DNA from 4 places in the Pseudoalteromonas sp. DY56-GL22 genome. Region 3 is predicted to be linked to each of the others. Evidence: predicted binding sites of a transcription regulator. Region 3 holds the regulator's gene; each other region holds the start of a gene.
What was found. Region 3 encodes LexA, which represses DNA repair genes until DNA is damaged. Its sites were predicted from a motif close to TACTGTATNNNNATACAGTA; they were not measured.
Positions count from the first base shown of each region.

Region 1: NO991_RS12540 (YebG family protein) is a predicted target of LexA. The motif match lies at 1,798-1,817, and genes of this name have one in related genera.
Region 2: uvrD (DNA helicase II) is a predicted target of LexA. The motif match lies at 1,554-1,573, and genes of this name have one in related genera.
Region 4: NO991_RS04275 (SulA-like leucine-rich domain-containing protein) is a predicted target of LexA. The motif match lies at 2,002-2,021, and genes of this name have one in related genera.

Region 1 is NZ_JANHZR010000005.1:87,382-91,552, reverse strand. It holds gene NO991_RS12560 (chorismate mutase) at 1-352, shown strand, start outside; gene dsbB (disulfide bond formation protein DsbB) at 482-1,000, shown strand; gene NO991_RS12550 (DUF6170 family protein) at 1,000-1,302, shown strand; gene NO991_RS12545 (helix-hairpin-helix domain-containing protein) at 1,330-1,623, opposite strand; gene NO991_RS12540 (YebG family protein) at 1,870-2,172, shown strand; gene putP (sodium/proline symporter PutP) at 2,236-3,747, opposite strand; gene NO991_RS12530 (EAL and HDOD domain-containing protein) at 4,118-4,171, shown strand, end outside.
Region 2 is NZ_JANHZR010000019.1:4,092-8,262, reverse strand. It holds gene NO991_RS20370 (peroxiredoxin-like family protein) at 1-630, shown strand; gene NO991_RS20365 (YacL family protein) at 663-1,031, opposite strand; gene NO991_RS20360 (hypothetical protein) at 1,154-1,378, opposite strand; gene uvrD (DNA helicase II) at 1,638-3,803, shown strand; gene NO991_RS20350 (GNAT family N-acetyltransferase) at 3,781-4,171, shown strand, end outside.
Region 3 is NZ_JANHZR010000009.1:86,474-90,644, forward strand. It holds gene coxB (cytochrome c oxidase subunit II) at 1-1,110, opposite strand, end outside; gene lexA (transcriptional repressor LexA) at 1,549-2,166, opposite strand; gene NO991_RS17605 (PaaI family thioesterase) at 2,328-2,765, shown strand; gene NO991_RS17610 (hypothetical protein) at 2,773-3,153, opposite strand; gene NO991_RS17615 (hypothetical protein) at 3,312-4,037, shown strand; gene NO991_RS17620 (VOC family protein) at 4,012-4,171, opposite strand, start outside.
Region 4 is NZ_JANHZR010000002.1:61,076-65,246, forward strand. It holds gene NO991_RS04265 (alpha/beta hydrolase) at 1-820, shown strand, start outside; gene NO991_RS04270 (YchJ family protein) at 1,021-1,500, opposite strand; gene NO991_RS04275 (SulA-like leucine-rich domain-containing protein) at 1,541-1,978, opposite strand; gene NO991_RS04280 (S9 family peptidase) at 2,282-4,171, opposite strand, start outside.

The sequences.
Region 1 (4,171 bases), on a different contig from region 3:
CCTTGCAAACCAAAGCGAAAACCACAGCCGCTTTATTGTTGTCGCCCGTAAGCCGCTACAAGTATCGAAGCAAATTCCGACCAAAACCAGTTTAATCATGGCGACTAAACAACAAGCAGGTTCATTGGCTGATGCTTTAATGATTTTTAAACATCACCAAATTAACCTAGTAAAACTAGAATCTCGCCCCGTACCAGGAAATCCGTGGGAAGAAGTGTTTTATGTTGACCTCGAAGCAAACCTTGATGACTTACATGTTAAGCAAGCGCTTGAAGAGCTGAAAGAACACACTCAGTACACACGTGTATTAGGCTGTTACCAAAGTGAGTCTTTGCAGGCTGTTAGTGTGTAATAGCCTGCCTAGATATGACTAATGAAAAGGAGTCTGTCGACTCCTTTTTCGTATAATTTCATCTTAGATACTTGCACCCATAGCCCTGTCTAAGCATAATCTTGAAAACAATTTGAAATTGGATCTTTCATGAATTGGTTAGCAGAATTAGCAACTAAAAGAACACCTTGGTTATTACTAGCGTTTATTTCACTCGCATTTGAAGTCACAGCATTGTTTTTTCAATACAACATGGGACTTGAGCCATGCATCATGTGTATTTATCAGCGCACCGCTGTTTTAGGCTTACTTGCAGCAGGTGTGATTGGTGCGATTAACCCAAAAAGTATGGTTGTTCGCTTAGTCACATTTGCCACTTGGGGTATCTCAGCAATTTGGGGTTACTTTATTGCTAAAGAACACATTGCAATGCAAAACAATACCGACCCGTTTGCATTTAGCTGTGCATTTGAACCTAACTTCCCAAGTTTTATGCCTTTGCATGAATGGATCCCTAGCTTCTTTGCTGCCACTGGTGATTGTGGCAATATCGATTGGCAGTTTGCTTCAATGAGCATGCCGGCATGGATGGAAGTGATTTTTGCAGCATTTTCAGTGGTATTTGTGGCTGTTTTAGTTAGCCGATTAGTGAGCAAAAAGTCGCTATAATGATTTATTTTTTTACTAGCCAAATCCCTACTTTAAAAAACTTTAAAGTAAGGCAACGCCAGCAGATTATTGCTCTTGCTTTAGCTCATTTAAGCCCGAGCAAAAAGATCATTTTATCGGTATGTAAGCTTGCCTTTTTAGCGCCATTATTTTTAGGTTTAGCTTACTTTGAAGGGTGGATGCTTATTCCTTGGTTGTTGTTAGCAGGTTTAAGTTACCCTCTTATCACAACACCTATCGAAAACATGTTCGCGTTAGCGCATTTAGACAAGGCTATCAATGAATTTAAACAGGGCGAATAACGCCCTGTATAGGTGATAACCTGCTATTTATAGTGTAATTTTCCCCTCAAGTTTAGCGAATAGCTTATCACCAATTCCTTTTACTTCTTTTAATTGTTCTAGCGACTTAAACGAGCCTTGCTTGGTGCGATGCTCGACAATCGCTTTCGCTTTTGATTCACCAATACCCGGTAATTGAGTTAGCTGCTCAATGCTGGCTTTATTAATACTCAGCTTTTGCATTTTAACTTGTGTTGCTTTGGTTGGTGTTTCGGCTGATACCTGTGTAGCAGGTAGTAATGCAAGAGTAGCGGCAAGTAAAATACTTGATAGTAATTTCATAATTTCCTCCATGACGCCCTTGTTTGGACTGATAGTTAGCGATTACCCAACACTCACTCCATCGCTTGTGTTTAACTTTGGGTAACATTTTAAATAAAGCTAATACACAAAGTATTGTCAAATTTACTAAATAAAAATTTTCTCAAGTTACTTGCAAAGTAAGGCTCGAAGCATTACTGTATATAAAAACAGTAATCTTAGCAGCGATTTTACGCTGCAATGCCAGGCTTAAATGCAGGAGAAATCATGGCTGTTGTTGTTAAATATGTTGTAGAAAGAAACGGAGTCGAGCGCATGACGTTTACTACTAAGAAAGAAGCTGATGCGTATGACAAAATGCTCGACATTGCTGAGTCATTAGAACTTATGCTTGAAAAAGTTGATGTACCATTAAGCGAGCAACAAATTGAGTCACTGGCGCTTGAAATGGCAAAAGAAAAAGACCAATTTATGGCGGTACTTAAAGGTGCAAAAGACGCTCAAGCTAAACCTAAAAAAGCAAAGTCAGACGATAACGTTGCTGATATAAAAGAAAAAGCGGCAAGCTAAACGCAAATTTAGATCATAAAAAAAGGGCAACATCCGTTGCCCTTTTTTGTGTTTAATCAAAAACTACAATGACGATTCAACTTCATCAAATAAGTCTGTAATTTCTTTTTTCGGCTCAGCCGTCATAAGGCTAACAACAACAATGGCTATTGTTGATAAAATAAAGCCAGGGACAATCTCATAAATGATTGCACTTAGTGCTTGGCCGTCCACAGTAATTGGCGCGTATATCCAAAACAGCACTGTTGCTGCACCAACGACCATACCACTTATAGCGCCTTGTAAGTTCATGCGCTTCCAGTAAAGGCTCAGTAGCACCAGTGGACCAAATGCTGCACCGAAACCAGCCCATGCATTACTTACTAAGTCTAAAATAGAGCTATTACGGTCATAAGCTAGGTAAATAGCAAATAAGGCAACTAAGATAACACTAATACGACCAACTAAAACCAGTTCTTTTTGAGATGCACTACGGTTTAAGTAAATTTTGTAGAAATCTTCAGTTAGAGAGCTTGAACACACTAACAACTGTGAAGAGATAGTACTCATAATTGCCGCTAAAATTGCTGCCAATAAGAAACCGGCAATTAAAGGATGGAAGATAAGCTCAGACAACACTAAGAAAATAGTTTCTTTATCATCAATAGGCATTTGGTTTTCAAGCATATAAGCAGCACCAAATAGACCAGTTAGCACAGCACCAATTGCTGATAGCGTCATCCACGACATACCCACACGACGCATGGTTGGCATATCTTTCACTGAACGTACAGACATAAAACGCACAATAATATGTGGCTGACCAAAATAACCAAGGCCCCATGCCATTGCTGAAATAATCGCTATAGTCGAACCACCTGCAAACCAATCCATCATATTAAGTGCATGAATTTCAGATTCTTTTGGTGAGCTTAATAATAAGTCATAGCGTGCATTGGCAAGTGTATCCATAACTGGCTGATCAAGCATGGTAAACGTCGCAATTGGCACAGCCAGCAGCGAGATAAACATGATACAACCTTGCACAAAGTCAGTCAGGCTCACGGCTAAGAAGCCACCAAACAAGGTATATAACACGACGACACCTGTTGTGATGTATAGACCCATTTCGTAGCTCATATTAAATGAGTTTTCGAACAACTTACCACCTGCAACAACACCTGATGAGGTATATAAAGTAAAGAAAACAATGATAACAATCGCAGAGATAACACGCAGAATATTCTTATTATCATCAAAGCGGTTTGCAAAGTAATCAGGAATGGTGATTGAGTCATTCGCCTTTTCTGTGTAAACACGCAAGCGAGGCGCGACTAAGAAGTAGTTAGCCCAAGCACCGAGTACTAGACCAATGGCAATCCAAACCTTACTTAAACCAAACAAGTACATTGCACCTGGTAGGCCCATTAGCAGCCAACCACTCATGTCAGATGCGCCAGCTGAAAGCGCAGCAACACTTGGTGATAAATTACGACCACCTAGCATATAGCCTGATACATCGTCGGTAGATTGCTGATAAGCATATAGCCCAATCCCCAACATGACGATGAAGTAAAATGCTAACGAAATTATCATTCCTGTTTCCAAATTAGCCTCCAAAAGTTGTTTAATGTTGGCTTTTAATCCGAATAATGACTCGCAAGTTATTTAATTTAAAGACATTATTGGGGTAAAAACCTATATCACCCACGACTATATCATGCTTACCCCCCTTAACTCCAATCAAGCAGATAAATGACAAAGCTCAATTTTTCAACTTTTATCTAACATTTTTCTTATATTTAATCGCAAGTTATAGAATTTATCTGCAAATTATCCTAGTCTTTAATTCTTAATAAAATAATAACTTTTCCTCGCAAATGAACATTTAGCTAATGCTATTTCAGGCACAATGCAATATATTGCGAGAAGTAAATGAATTAACAGATGTGGACATGTTTGGACTATGTATTTTTACGCTGCACGCCAACCTATTTTAGACAGGGATAAAAAACTAATT
Region 2 (4,171 bases), on a different contig from region 3:
ATGTTTAAATCTCTACTCATTAGTGCACTATTTGTACTATCAAGCCAAGTTATTGCTGCGACTGCAACCAATATTGCCGAATCAGCAGAGCAAGTTAGCCCATTATTACCCGGCTTAGCAGTGCCAAATATTGAGTTAAAAGATCAATACGGTAAAACCGTCTCACTCGCTGAGCGTTTTAAAGAAAAAACGACTGTGCTCATTGTTTATCGTGGTGGCTGGTGCCCATATTGTTCAAAGCAATTGGCCAATGTCCAAAAAATTGAGAAAGAGCTAGCGGATTTAGGAGCACAAATAATTGCCGTTTCGCCAGATAGTCCTGAAAAGCTCGCTGAATCAAAAATTACTTCACCAAACTATCAATTATTGTCTGACGACAGCCTTTTGTTGGCACAAAAGTTAGGTTTAGCGTTTTACTTAGATGACAAAACAGCAAAGATTTACCGCAACAAACTTGGGGTTAACTTTGTCTCGTTAGAGGGCGAAGTGAAAGTAGCGTTACCCGTACCTGCAGTGTTTGTGATAGACACTAATGGGTTAGTTAATTTTCAATACGCCAACCCAAATTACAAAGTACGCTTAACAGAAGATTTATTACTAGCCGCTGTTAAATCAGTGAGCGAGCAATAATTTAGTAATCGATAAGCAGAATATGCTTCTGCTTATCGGCCTTGTGTAAATTCTTGCCAAGATTCAATTAAATCAACAAAGTCTTCAAAACCACAGCCACTACACAAGCCTTCTTCTTCAAGCATTAAATCATCATCTTGGTAGGCAACTAAGTCTTCGTTGTCTTGATGTAACGCATGTGCTTCGAATAGCGCTTCGTCTTTACTTAAGATCAAATCAATTTCTTGACCTTGTAAGGTTAAAGGCTCATGACTGCTCTTAACCGCGGAGATTAATGCTTGTACCATCGCGATTTTTTCTTTACCGATTTCTTCGTTTAGCCAACGGCCTATGACGGCATGTTCAGAGGAGATTTTAATGCGTAAACCGCTAATAGGATCGCGGATAAATTGATATTCCATGGAGGGTACTCTTAATACGTTATCTGCTAATTATACCGTTTGCAGCTAAACGTGGCGAGTTTTGTAGTCTTAAATCAGCACGAGCGCCAACGGGGCGCTCGTGTTTATGCTATTTAAAATAGCTAGAGTCGCGATTTGAAGCGCGCAGCATCAATAATCGCCCATAGGTATACGATTGGCAGTAGAATAAAGCCAACTGCAACGTAAATTAGTGCCCCACTGATAACCCATGCTAAAAAGAATGCAATAGCCGCCATTAAACGGCCTTGTACCAATTGCCCTAAACCAGGAAAAAAGATATTACATATTGCTGCGATTACATTACCGCCAGAACCTTGCTCTGCCATACTAACCTCTGTAGTTTTTAATGATTATACTTTTAGTAAACACACTTTATGCCAACTTATTATGGCTTACAAATCAAAGTGTTAAAAAGTAGCGTTATTTTGATTTTAGTTTTTTTTGCTAAAAATCGGTCAAATTCACAATTTTAATACTTCAATTTTAATGACTTGCCAAAATAGCTGTTTATAAAAACAGTATTTTATTTAGCCTTGCATAAACACCTGTTATACTCCACCCATTATAGATTGAAAAGGCGTAACGATGGACGTTTCTGAATTACTCGATGGCTTAAATGACAAACAACGGGATGCAGTCGCAGCCCCATTGCAAAATATGCTAGTACTTGCAGGTGCAGGTTCTGGTAAAACTCGAGTACTTGTTCATCGCATCGCGTGGCTCATGCAAGTTGAGCAAGCTTCTGCATACAGTATCTTTGCGGTAACCTTCACAAATAAAGCCGCGAAAGAAATGCGCACTCGTGTAGAAGAAACCTTAAAAGCACCGGTTGGTGGTATGTGGATTGGTACTTTCCACGGCTTATCTCATCGTATTTTACGCGCCCATCACCGTGAAGCGAACTTGCCTGAAAGCTTTCAAATTTTAGATTCTGACGATCAACAACGTATGATCAAACGCTTACTCAAAGCGATGAACATCGATGATAAAAAGTGGCCTGCAAAACAGTTTGGTTGGTATATCAGCGCGAAAAAAGATGAAGGTCTGCGCCCTAAAGACATTCAAGCCTACGATATTAATGAGCAAATGATGCTGAAAGTCTATGCTGCATATCAAGAGGCTTGTGACCGTGCAGGTTTAGTCGACTTTGCAGAAATACTGCTGCGCTGCTACGAAGTACTTAAAAACCACCCAACACTTTTACGCCACTATCAACAGCGTTTTGCCCATATGCTGGTAGACGAGTTCCAGGATACCAATACGATTCAGTACGCTTGGTTAAAATTACTCGCAGGTAACACCAACAGTATTATGATCGTAGGTGATGATGACCAAAGTATCTATGGCTGGCGTGGCGCAAAAATTGAGAATATCAAACGCTTTTTAACTGACTTCGAAGCCGAAACCATTCGCCTTGAACAAAATTACCGTTCAACGGCAACAATTTTGAAAGCTTCAAACGCGCTGATCAAAAACAATGCTGAACGCATGGGCAAAAGCCTGTGGACAGACGGCAATGATGGTGAGCCGATTTCAGTTTACGCTGCGTTTAATGAATTAGACGAAGCGCGCTTTGTTAGCAGCAAACTACGTAGCTGGCTAAATGCAGGTAATGCATTACAAGACGCCGCGATTTTATACCGTAACAATGCGCAATCTCGTGTACTCGAAGAAGCAATGCTACAAGAAGGTTTAAAATACCGTATTTACGGCGGTATGCGCTTCTTCGAGCGCCAAGAGATCAAAGATGCACTTTCGTATTTACGTTTAGTTGGTAACCGTCAAGATGATGCGGCTTTCGAGCGCGTTATTAACACCCCTGCTCGCGGCATTGGTGATAAAACACTAAGCCACATTCGTGATTGCGCGCGCAATGAGTCATTGCCACTTTGGTATGCCGCTAAAGCTATTATCGAGCAGCAGCACTTATCTGGCCGTGCAGCAAGTGCCGTGACAAAATTCTTAGAACTTGTTGAGCATATCGAAGATAAAATCAGCGATCTCACCCTAGAAGAGCAAGCGAAATACACCATTCAAAGCTCGGGGTTAATGGCAATGTATCAAGCTGAAAAAGGTGAAAAAGGCCGTGCCCGCGTAGAAAACTTAGAAGAGCTTATTAGTGCTTGTGGTCAATACGAACTCCCTGAAGATGAAGAGTTCAGCTCACCACTGCAAGGCTTTTTGGCATATACCTCTCTAGAATCTGGCGAAGGTCAAGCTGATGAGCACGAAGACGCGGTGCAAATGATGACACTGCACTCAGCAAAAGGCCTAGAATTCCCGCTGGTATTTATGGTGGGTGTTGAAGAGGGCATGTTCCCATCACAACAAAGTAATGAAGAGTCTGGTCGTTTAGAAGAAGAACGTCGCTTATGTTATGTTGGCATGACTCGCGCGATGGAAAAACTATATATTAGCCACGCAGAAAGCCGCCGTTTATACGGACAAGAAAAATACCACAGCCCATCACGCTTTTTACGCGAAATGCCTGAAGACTGTATCGAAGAAATTCGTATTAAAACACAGGTTTCAAGGCCACCTGCGGCAGGTCGTTTTAGTCCATCAGTAACACATGCCGCATTTGAAGATAGCGGCTTTAACTTAGGACAGCGCGTATTACACGCTAAGTTCGGTGCAGGAACCGTACTCAATTACGAAGGCAGCGGCGCACAGTCACGTATTCAAGTGAACTTTGATGATCTAGGCAGTAAATGGCTTGTAACACAGTATGCAAGACTTCAAGCCTTATAATGAGTATATAACAGCGCTATGTAATGAGCTGGTGATTGCAAAGCATCGCCAGCTTGTCATTGTGCAAGGCAGCGAAACTTGGTGCTATCAGTTTGCAAACCAATTAGCGCTAAAAAATACCTATGTTTTCAGTAGCAGCTCATTATTAGCAAATAGTGAGTTCCCAAAACATGCTCACCAGATTCTTGGTCAAGAGTTTCAACACGCAATTTTTGATGGTTTTAGCGGTTTATATGCCGATAAACTAGCCGCGCTTGCCGGTACCGTAAAAGCTGGTGGTGTACTTATATTACTGCTGCCCGATGATAATAACTGGCAAGACCCAGCACTCACAAGTATTACCTCTTATGGCGAAGCAATTAAACACA
Region 3 (4,171 bases):
TTGAATTTGACTCGGTTGGATAACATCGCCGGTGTCATTACCCCACGCATTTCGCTTATAAGTAATAACCGCAGCAAGTTGCTTGATTGAAAGCTGTTTATCAAACGCTTGCATTGCTGTGCCAGGCTTACCGTGTAACACAATATCTATGTGATCTTTTACATCACCTAATACAATCGGGCTGCCTTTAAGTGCTGGAAATACGCCAGGTAGGCCCATACCGGTAGGTTGGTGGCATGCAGCACAGCTTGCCATATACACTTGCTCACCTAAGACCATAAGCTCTTCTTTCGGTAATGTTTGATCAAGCAAAGCAGCATCCGCTGCGGCCGCATTGGCTTTTTCTTGCTTAGCATCTGCAAGCCAATTAGCAAACTCATCTTCAGGTAAAACTTTCACCACTACAGGCATAAAGCCATGATCTTTACCGCATAACTCAGCACATTGGCCACGGTACACGCCTGGCTCGTTAATACGTGTCCACGCTTCATTGATAAACCCAGGATTTGCATCCTTTTTAACCGCAAAATCAGGCACCCACCATGAATGAATTACATCGTCTGAAGTCATTAAAAAGCGAACTTTTTTATTGATAGGAAGTACTAGCGGTTTATCTACTTCAAGCAAATAATGTTCAGTTTTCTCTGCTTGGTTGTCTATTTGATCTTTAGGAGTAGATAGAATCGAGTAATAGGCAATGTCTTCACCCATGTACTCATAATGCCACTTCCACTGTGAGCCCGTCACTTTAATGGTGATATCGGCTTTAGAGGCATCTTCCATGGCAATTAAGGTTTTTGTGGCAGGCACAGCCATGGCGATTAAGATGACAAATGGAATGGCAGTCCAAAGTATTTCAACTTTTGTACTTTCATGAAATTGGGCAGGCTTGGCCCCTTTGGATTTACGGTGGTGTATTAAAGCCCAAAACATCACCGCAAATACGATGATGCCGATTACACAGCAGATAATAAATATCGTCATGTGTAACTCATAAACATTATTACTTATATCGGTCACCCCTTTACGCATATTGTATTGGCTATTTGCCAATGCAAGCTCAGGAAGTGCAAACAATATAAGCCACAAGGCGTAACGCAGTTTACCCATGTGACGGCTCCTTTAGATGCTATTGCAAGACGCAAAGCGAAAAGGCGATACAACAAGGTGCCCATTCGTTTTTCTTATTGTTCAGAGCGACTACGTATCATTTTGACCCACTTATGATACCTACCCCATGACTAACACCTCGCACATTTTTGTGTCTTTTTATTAATTAGGTGTTAATACAGTGTATTAACCAATTAGTTAAAAAATGACCAATAAGCAAGTTTTAATGATAATAAATGTTTATTTTGGTGCAGAAATAACAACTATAATCAGCGCTTTATTTAATGTTTAGGGGTAAAAAACGAAATATAAAAAGAGAGGAAAACTGCGCCATATAAGGCTTTAAATGAAGAGTAAGGATTCACAAATCCTAATTAAGTAGTAAAATTTCAGTGGCGCACCAAATTGAGTCAATTTGATGCACCAAATTGGGAACGTTTACATCCAGTCAGCGTTACGAATAACACCTACCGCTAACCCCTCGATGTTGAACGACTCATGCTCAAGGTCAACCTCAATAGGCGAAAACTCTTCGTTCTCAGCGTGTAAAAGTACTTTGCGACCCGCTTTTTCTAGACGCTTAACTGTTACATCTTCATCGACTCGAGCTACAACTACTTGCCCGTTTTCAGCAACTTGTGTTCTGTGTACTGCAAGCAAATCGCCATCCATAATACCAATGTCTTTCATACTCATACCATTTACACGCAGTAAGAAATCGGCTGCAGGTTTAAATAATGAAGGATCAACTTGGCAGTGACTTTCAACATGCTCTTGCGCCAAAATAGGTTCACCAGCTGCAACACGGCCAATTAAAGGTAAGCCTAGTTGCTCTGGCTCATCTTCTTCAATTAACTGAATACCGCGACTCGCCCCAGGCTTCATTTTGATCATGCCTTTTTTAGCCAGTGCTTTTAGGTGTTCTTCAGCAGCGTTGGCACTTTTAAAACCTAATGTTTGAGCTATTTCAGCACGCGTAGGTGGCATGCCTGTATCTTTAATAAAGACTTTAATTAGTTCTAAAATTTGCGATTGGCGTTTAGTTAATGGGCGCATACAACTGGTTTTCCATACAGTACATTTAACTGTGAGTATATACAGTTATTTGAAAATCGCAAATTTAAATTAACCCCATCATATTGCTACAAAACTAACATTGAACCACACCGAAAGATGCCATAAGGTATTAGCTTTAATTAGCAGGCTAAGGAAACACAATGAGTATTTGGCACCACCCAATCACGTTAGAGCTTTGCAAAGAGCTAGAACAAGGGATCACCGGTCAAGGCACTTTAATGAAAACTATGGGCATTGAGGTGACTGAAATTGGTGATGATTATTTAATGGCAACTATGCCTGCTATTCCTGAGCATCATAACCCTATGGGTATGGTTCATGGCGGAGCAAACGTTGTATTAGCAGAGACAGTGGCAAGCTATGCAGCCAATTTCGTGGTTGATTTCAATAAGTTCTATGCTGTTGGCCAAGAAATTAATGCCAACCACATGAAAGCGTCACGCAAAGGAACGTTAACAGCAACAGCAAGACCGCTGCATTTAGGTAAGCGAACATCTGTTTGGGATATTAAAATTACCAATGCCGCAGGAGAGCTTTGCTGCGTATCAAGAATGACCGCAGCTGTTGTAGAGCGATAAATTCTGGCTATTTTTCGACAGGATAAATAGTAATTTCAATCCCTGCGCCAATTGCAGAGATACGTAACAAGGTATCGGCATGCAGGGGTTGGTTAAAGCATTTAGGCGAATTACCTGATTCAAAGCCTATATCAAATGTACGCTTTGAGCACGATAACCACTGTTTTAATGCATTGCGCGAGCATGACTCAATAAGCTCGCAAAGCTGGTTAATGGCTTTATCTGGAGAGCTGATATCTGCGGTTGCTTCAATACGTGCTAGTTGGCGGTATTCATCTTGGTCATAATGTAAAACCATGGCGTTTTTCTTCAAATCAGCAACAAGCGCACTAATATCGTGCTTTGATTCAAGCTCCAGATCTACATTTAAAAATTGAATTTCCGACATACTCTCGTTTTTACCCTCTATTGATATCGACTGAAACTTTAACTCAGTTTTGTATATATACCAAATCTAGAATACAGTTAATGCGACATTATGCCGCATTGGCAATCTAGCTAAACAACCTAAAATAGCGCCCACATAACAATAATAACGGGGTAATTATGAATAAACGCCTGTTTAAGTATGCTCGTAAAGGGCATAAATGGCTTGGTTATTTACTTGCTTTACAGATCTTTTTTTGGCTTTTAGGTGGGCTTGTGATGAGCTCATTACCACTTGAAAAAGTGCATGGTAAGCATCTGGCTAATCGCAGTTTAAGTAGCCCATTTTTATTGTCGGACTACCCTGCTTCAATTGATAAAATAACAGCGCAATTTGAGCAAATCGAAGGTATTAAATATAGCCATTTTTTAAATACCCCGATTATAGAAGTTACATCCTCTAGCGGTACGTTTACTTTTGATGGCAGAACAGGTGCTAAAATGCCTGCACCGAGTAAAGCGCAAATCATTGAAAATGCGCAAGCTCACCTGCTTATTGACGCAAAAATAACGCAAGCGCAGTTATTAACAAAAGGGCCAAGAGAGGTCGGCCGCAAAGCCAATGTTTGGCAAGTTAGCTTCGATGATTGGTTAACAACAACCTTATATTTAGATAGCCAAACCGGTAACCTTATTACTGTGCGCAGCACCCTGTGGCGGGTTTTCGACTTTTTCTGGATGCTACACATTATGGATTATGATGAGCGTGAGAACTTTAACAATCCACTACTCATCAGCTTCTCGGCCACCAGCGTACTATTTTGTATTACAGGAGTTCTCTTGTTACTACAAAACGTTCGAATTAAACGTAAAAAGCCAGCTACACGTGTTGGTCAATCAAAATAGGATTGCCATCTGGGTCGGTGATAATAAAACTCGCGTCACCGGCCTTTTGTATTTCTAATCCTTGTTGCTGAAATTGTGCAGCTAATTGCTCAAAGGTTGCAAATTCATCCAAAGCTTCAGCATTTTGATCCCAC
Region 4 (4,171 bases), on a different contig from region 3:
ATTGCTCGTTTTTGTGATCAGCGTTTTGGGTGTGAGCTCTGTAAGCTATGCTGAACCGTTTACTTTGCCACGTACTAATACTGTGTTACTTAAAGATAAACAGACCAAAAACGAATACCCGATTACGATTAAATTGCCACGCAGCTACCAAAAGCAAAACCAGAAGCGCTACCCAGTTGTTTACCTATTAGATGCAAACTACAGTTTGCCAATTGCCTCTGGTGCTAGTCGCTTTATGATGAATTCGGGGGCTATAGAAGAGGTAATTATCGTTGCAGTAGGATACCAAAATGGTGTGTCAGGGCTTAATAGTCGTATTTATGACTACACGCCGTTTGAAGATAGCAGTTGGCAGCGTAAAACGGGTGGAGCAAGCCAGTATCTAAACTACCTAAAACATACTGTATTGCCTCATATTGAGGCTCACTACAGAACAACCCAAAAAAGTACGTTAGTCGGTAACTCACTTGGCGGTTTATTTGCGGCTTATACCTTATTCACTGAGCCTTCGCTTTTTTCAAATTATATTATCGGCAGTCCTTCAGTGTGGTTTAAAGAAAACTCAATATTAGCTATGGCTGTAAAACCAGCTGCCAACACAACAAAAGTTTACATCGCAGTGGGTGAACTTGAAGAAAGCGAAGGTGAAAAAATGGTGTCGGGCGCAAGGCAATTAGCAGCTAAAATTAATAAACAAAGCGGCGCGCTGGTTACAACAAATTTATTTGTTATTCCTCAGGCACGCCATGCAACCGCATTCCCAACAACGATTACCCAAGCTTTAGACTGGATTTACCAGGTTAATACCAACCCGCAATAATACTTAATCATTTTGAGGGATCAAACCTGTCGCTAACTGCGTTAAAAATATCTCATTTACGACTGCATGGATGCAGAAGGTAGAGCAATGCAGGAGCAATTGCCGAGAACAACTAAATAACGAAATTTTTGCCTTGCTATCAACGAGGTTTTATTGCCTCAAAATAGACTACTTAATTAAGCAGATTGGTATAAGAGCAATTAAAGAGCGTGACACTTTTTATATTTTTTGCCGCTCCCACAAGGGCACTCGTCGTTACGGCCTATTTTAATATCTGCAACTGGCGTTATATCACCGTCTAGGTAACGCCATAGGCCATCTTCTTTAATAAAACGCGACCTCTCGTGTAACTCACAATACAAGTTTTGGTAAAAGTAATTTGCTTTAAATTCGACAAGACCTTCTTGATCGTTATGTTCAGTATCTAAAACACTTAGCTTGGTAAAACGGCAGCTATTAGCAAAATCTTTAATTTCGCGAACAGGGTTAGCGGCTTGCTGGCTTTGTGCATAGGTACTAAATACATATTTTGCATCTTTTAGTGCGTAAGCACTAAAACGAGAACGCATAAGTTGCTCTGGGGTATCAGCTTGGCTTGCACCTGTGTGAAAAGGTTGGCAGCAAAGCTCGTAAGTCGATTCGCTGCCACAAGGACAAAGGGAGTGTGTGAGTGATGTCATAACAACTTACCTAAAACTATAAATTGTTATTTTAACAAGCCTATTGTGGCTGCGGTACTAAATTGTTTAATTGAGCGCTTTTTGTAAAACAATAAAATTTAGCAGATGCCTGCTCAAGGTTTAAGTTCATCGAATCAAGTTGATGATTGTTTACAATATCTGTCCATGTGATCACTGCAGCAAAATTACCGTTATGTAATGCTGAACTAAGAACGTACTCAAGATTAACTAAATGTTTTTGTCTGATCACAAGTAGTTTGCTGGTATCAATCGAACACGAATCTAGTAAGGCTTTACTAGGAACATGATCAGGAGCAATTAATAGTGTCCATGCATTTTGGCTATTGTAATGATGCAATACTTTTAATAGCTCAAAGGTTGCTGAAATTTCGTCTTCAATTTGAATTAAATTAACAGACGCTTTGTCGTTATCTTGTTGGTAGCTTTTAACTGTTCTTAAGGTAATTGGCTGTAACATAACTTTCACTCACTGGTTGTTTATACAGTATGTGTATACAGTAGTTTATACAGTGTTTTTGCGCAAGTACTTTTTTGCTATTTTTTAACCAATGATTCAGTTTTATTTTAATAAAAACAATTTAATTGTTATTTAACAATGGTTTATAGTTTTGGTTTGAAGGTGGAAAAAAGGTGAAAAATTTACCATTAAATCCATACAGTATTTTATACAGTACTGTGTAAACTGTTAAATTTTGATTCTATACAGGTGTTTTGCATAAAAAAGCCGGCATAATACCGGCTCTTTAGCTTTGCAATTTTGCTACTTATCTAAGTAGGTATTTAAGAACTCAAGGTATGCATTTGAGGCTTTTATGCGGTTTTCTTTTTTAGTAAAACCATGGCCTTCATCATCGAATAATACATATTCGACAGGCACACCATTTGCCTTTACAGCGGCAACAAGTTCATCGCTTTCAACTTGTAAAACGCGTGGGTCGTTAGCACCTTGGATCACCATTAATGGCTTGGTGATGTTTTTAGCATGAAATAGTGGCGAAATGGCACGGTGACGTTCACCGTCTGTCGCGGGGTCGCCCATTTCATCATACAGTGCCTTTTTAAAGCTTTCCCACCATGGTGGAATCGAGTTTAAGGTTCTAACCCAGTTTGTTACACCAAATATATTAATGCCTACTTTGAACTCTTCAGGTTCAAAGGCAAGTGCGGCGGCGGTCATAAAGCCACCATAGCTGCCCCCCATGATGCCAATTTTATCAGCATCAACCCAATCTAGGCTTTGCAGGTGTTTTTTACCGTAAACAATATCTTGTAAATCGTCAGTGCCGTGTTTTTTATCATCTAAATGGAAGAAGGTTTTACCATAGCCTGAGCTGCCACGGTTATTAACTGCAAAAATGGCATAACCATGATTGACTAAATGCTGCTGCATTGCACTATAGCCTGTACGACTTTGGCCGCCAGGACCGCCGTGCACCCAAACTAAAGCTGGTACTTTGTTGTTGCTGTTAGCTTGCTTAGGCTTATATAAAACCCCGGGGATTTCTAAACCATCAAAGCTTTTAAAGCGCACAATTGTGCTTTCAACCAAGTCATTTTGATTAATTGCATCACTTAATGTGTTGGTTAACTGTTTAGCTTTTGATTCTCCGAGTTGCCACACAAATAGGTTACTTGGGGAGGTATCTGAATTTAAATAAAACGCCATGGTCTTTTCATCAGCTGAAAAGTTCACACCACGTAAGTTACCAGCAGGCAGCGATGGCATGGCAATACCTTTACCTGTGGTGGTATCAATTATCGACACTTTAGTGCTTGCGTCAGCATTAACACCGCTTACTTGATAACGGCCAGATTTAGAGAAGTAGATAAAACTCACATCCCACTCATCTTTGAGGGCAGGGCTGTGCTCGCCGGTCGTTAAGTCATAGCGCCACACTTCTGCGAACTCACCTTTGGCATCGGTTGAGTAATACAATGATTTACTGTCTCTTGAGAAGGTTTCTGGGCCATACTTAGCGTCGTCGTCATGACGGGTGATAAGCTCTGGTTTCAGTGTTTTTTTACGCGTATCGAGAATAAACACATCGCTGTCTTTGTTCGAATTGTTTTTCGATAAAGCAATAAATCGACCGTCAGGGCTGATTGCGCCGACATCTAGCCCCATAGTATTTTGGTAAACAGGCGTTACTTCATAGCTGTTAGCATCAACACGATATAGGTCCATAAACTTAGCATCACGCTGATTGCTGGTTATAAAAAAGTGTTTACCGTCTTCTGTGAAGCCTGCAAATCCTGCACGGGTTTCTTCACCTGGCGTAAGATCTTTAACTGTGCCGTCTGTTTCGCGAACATAGATGTGATAACGCTCGTTACCGCCTGAATCTTTAGTAAATAGTACGCGCTCATCTTTAGGGAAATAAGCCACAGCATACGTACTGTCTTCAAAATCTGTTAAGCGGGTTTTTTTGGCGGTTTTTATATCTACTTCATAAAGGCTATAAATACCGCTTTCGTCACTGCTAACGAGTATTTTGTCGCCTTTTGGTGAAAAGCTGCTGCCCATGATTGAGGTTGTATCAAAAAAGGTTTCAGCGTCATACTGTTTAACAGTTTGGCTTTGTTGCACGCTTTCGGTGCTGCTCGTTGGTGAGGTTGATTGTGAACATCCTGCAAGTGCAAGGCTAAGTGC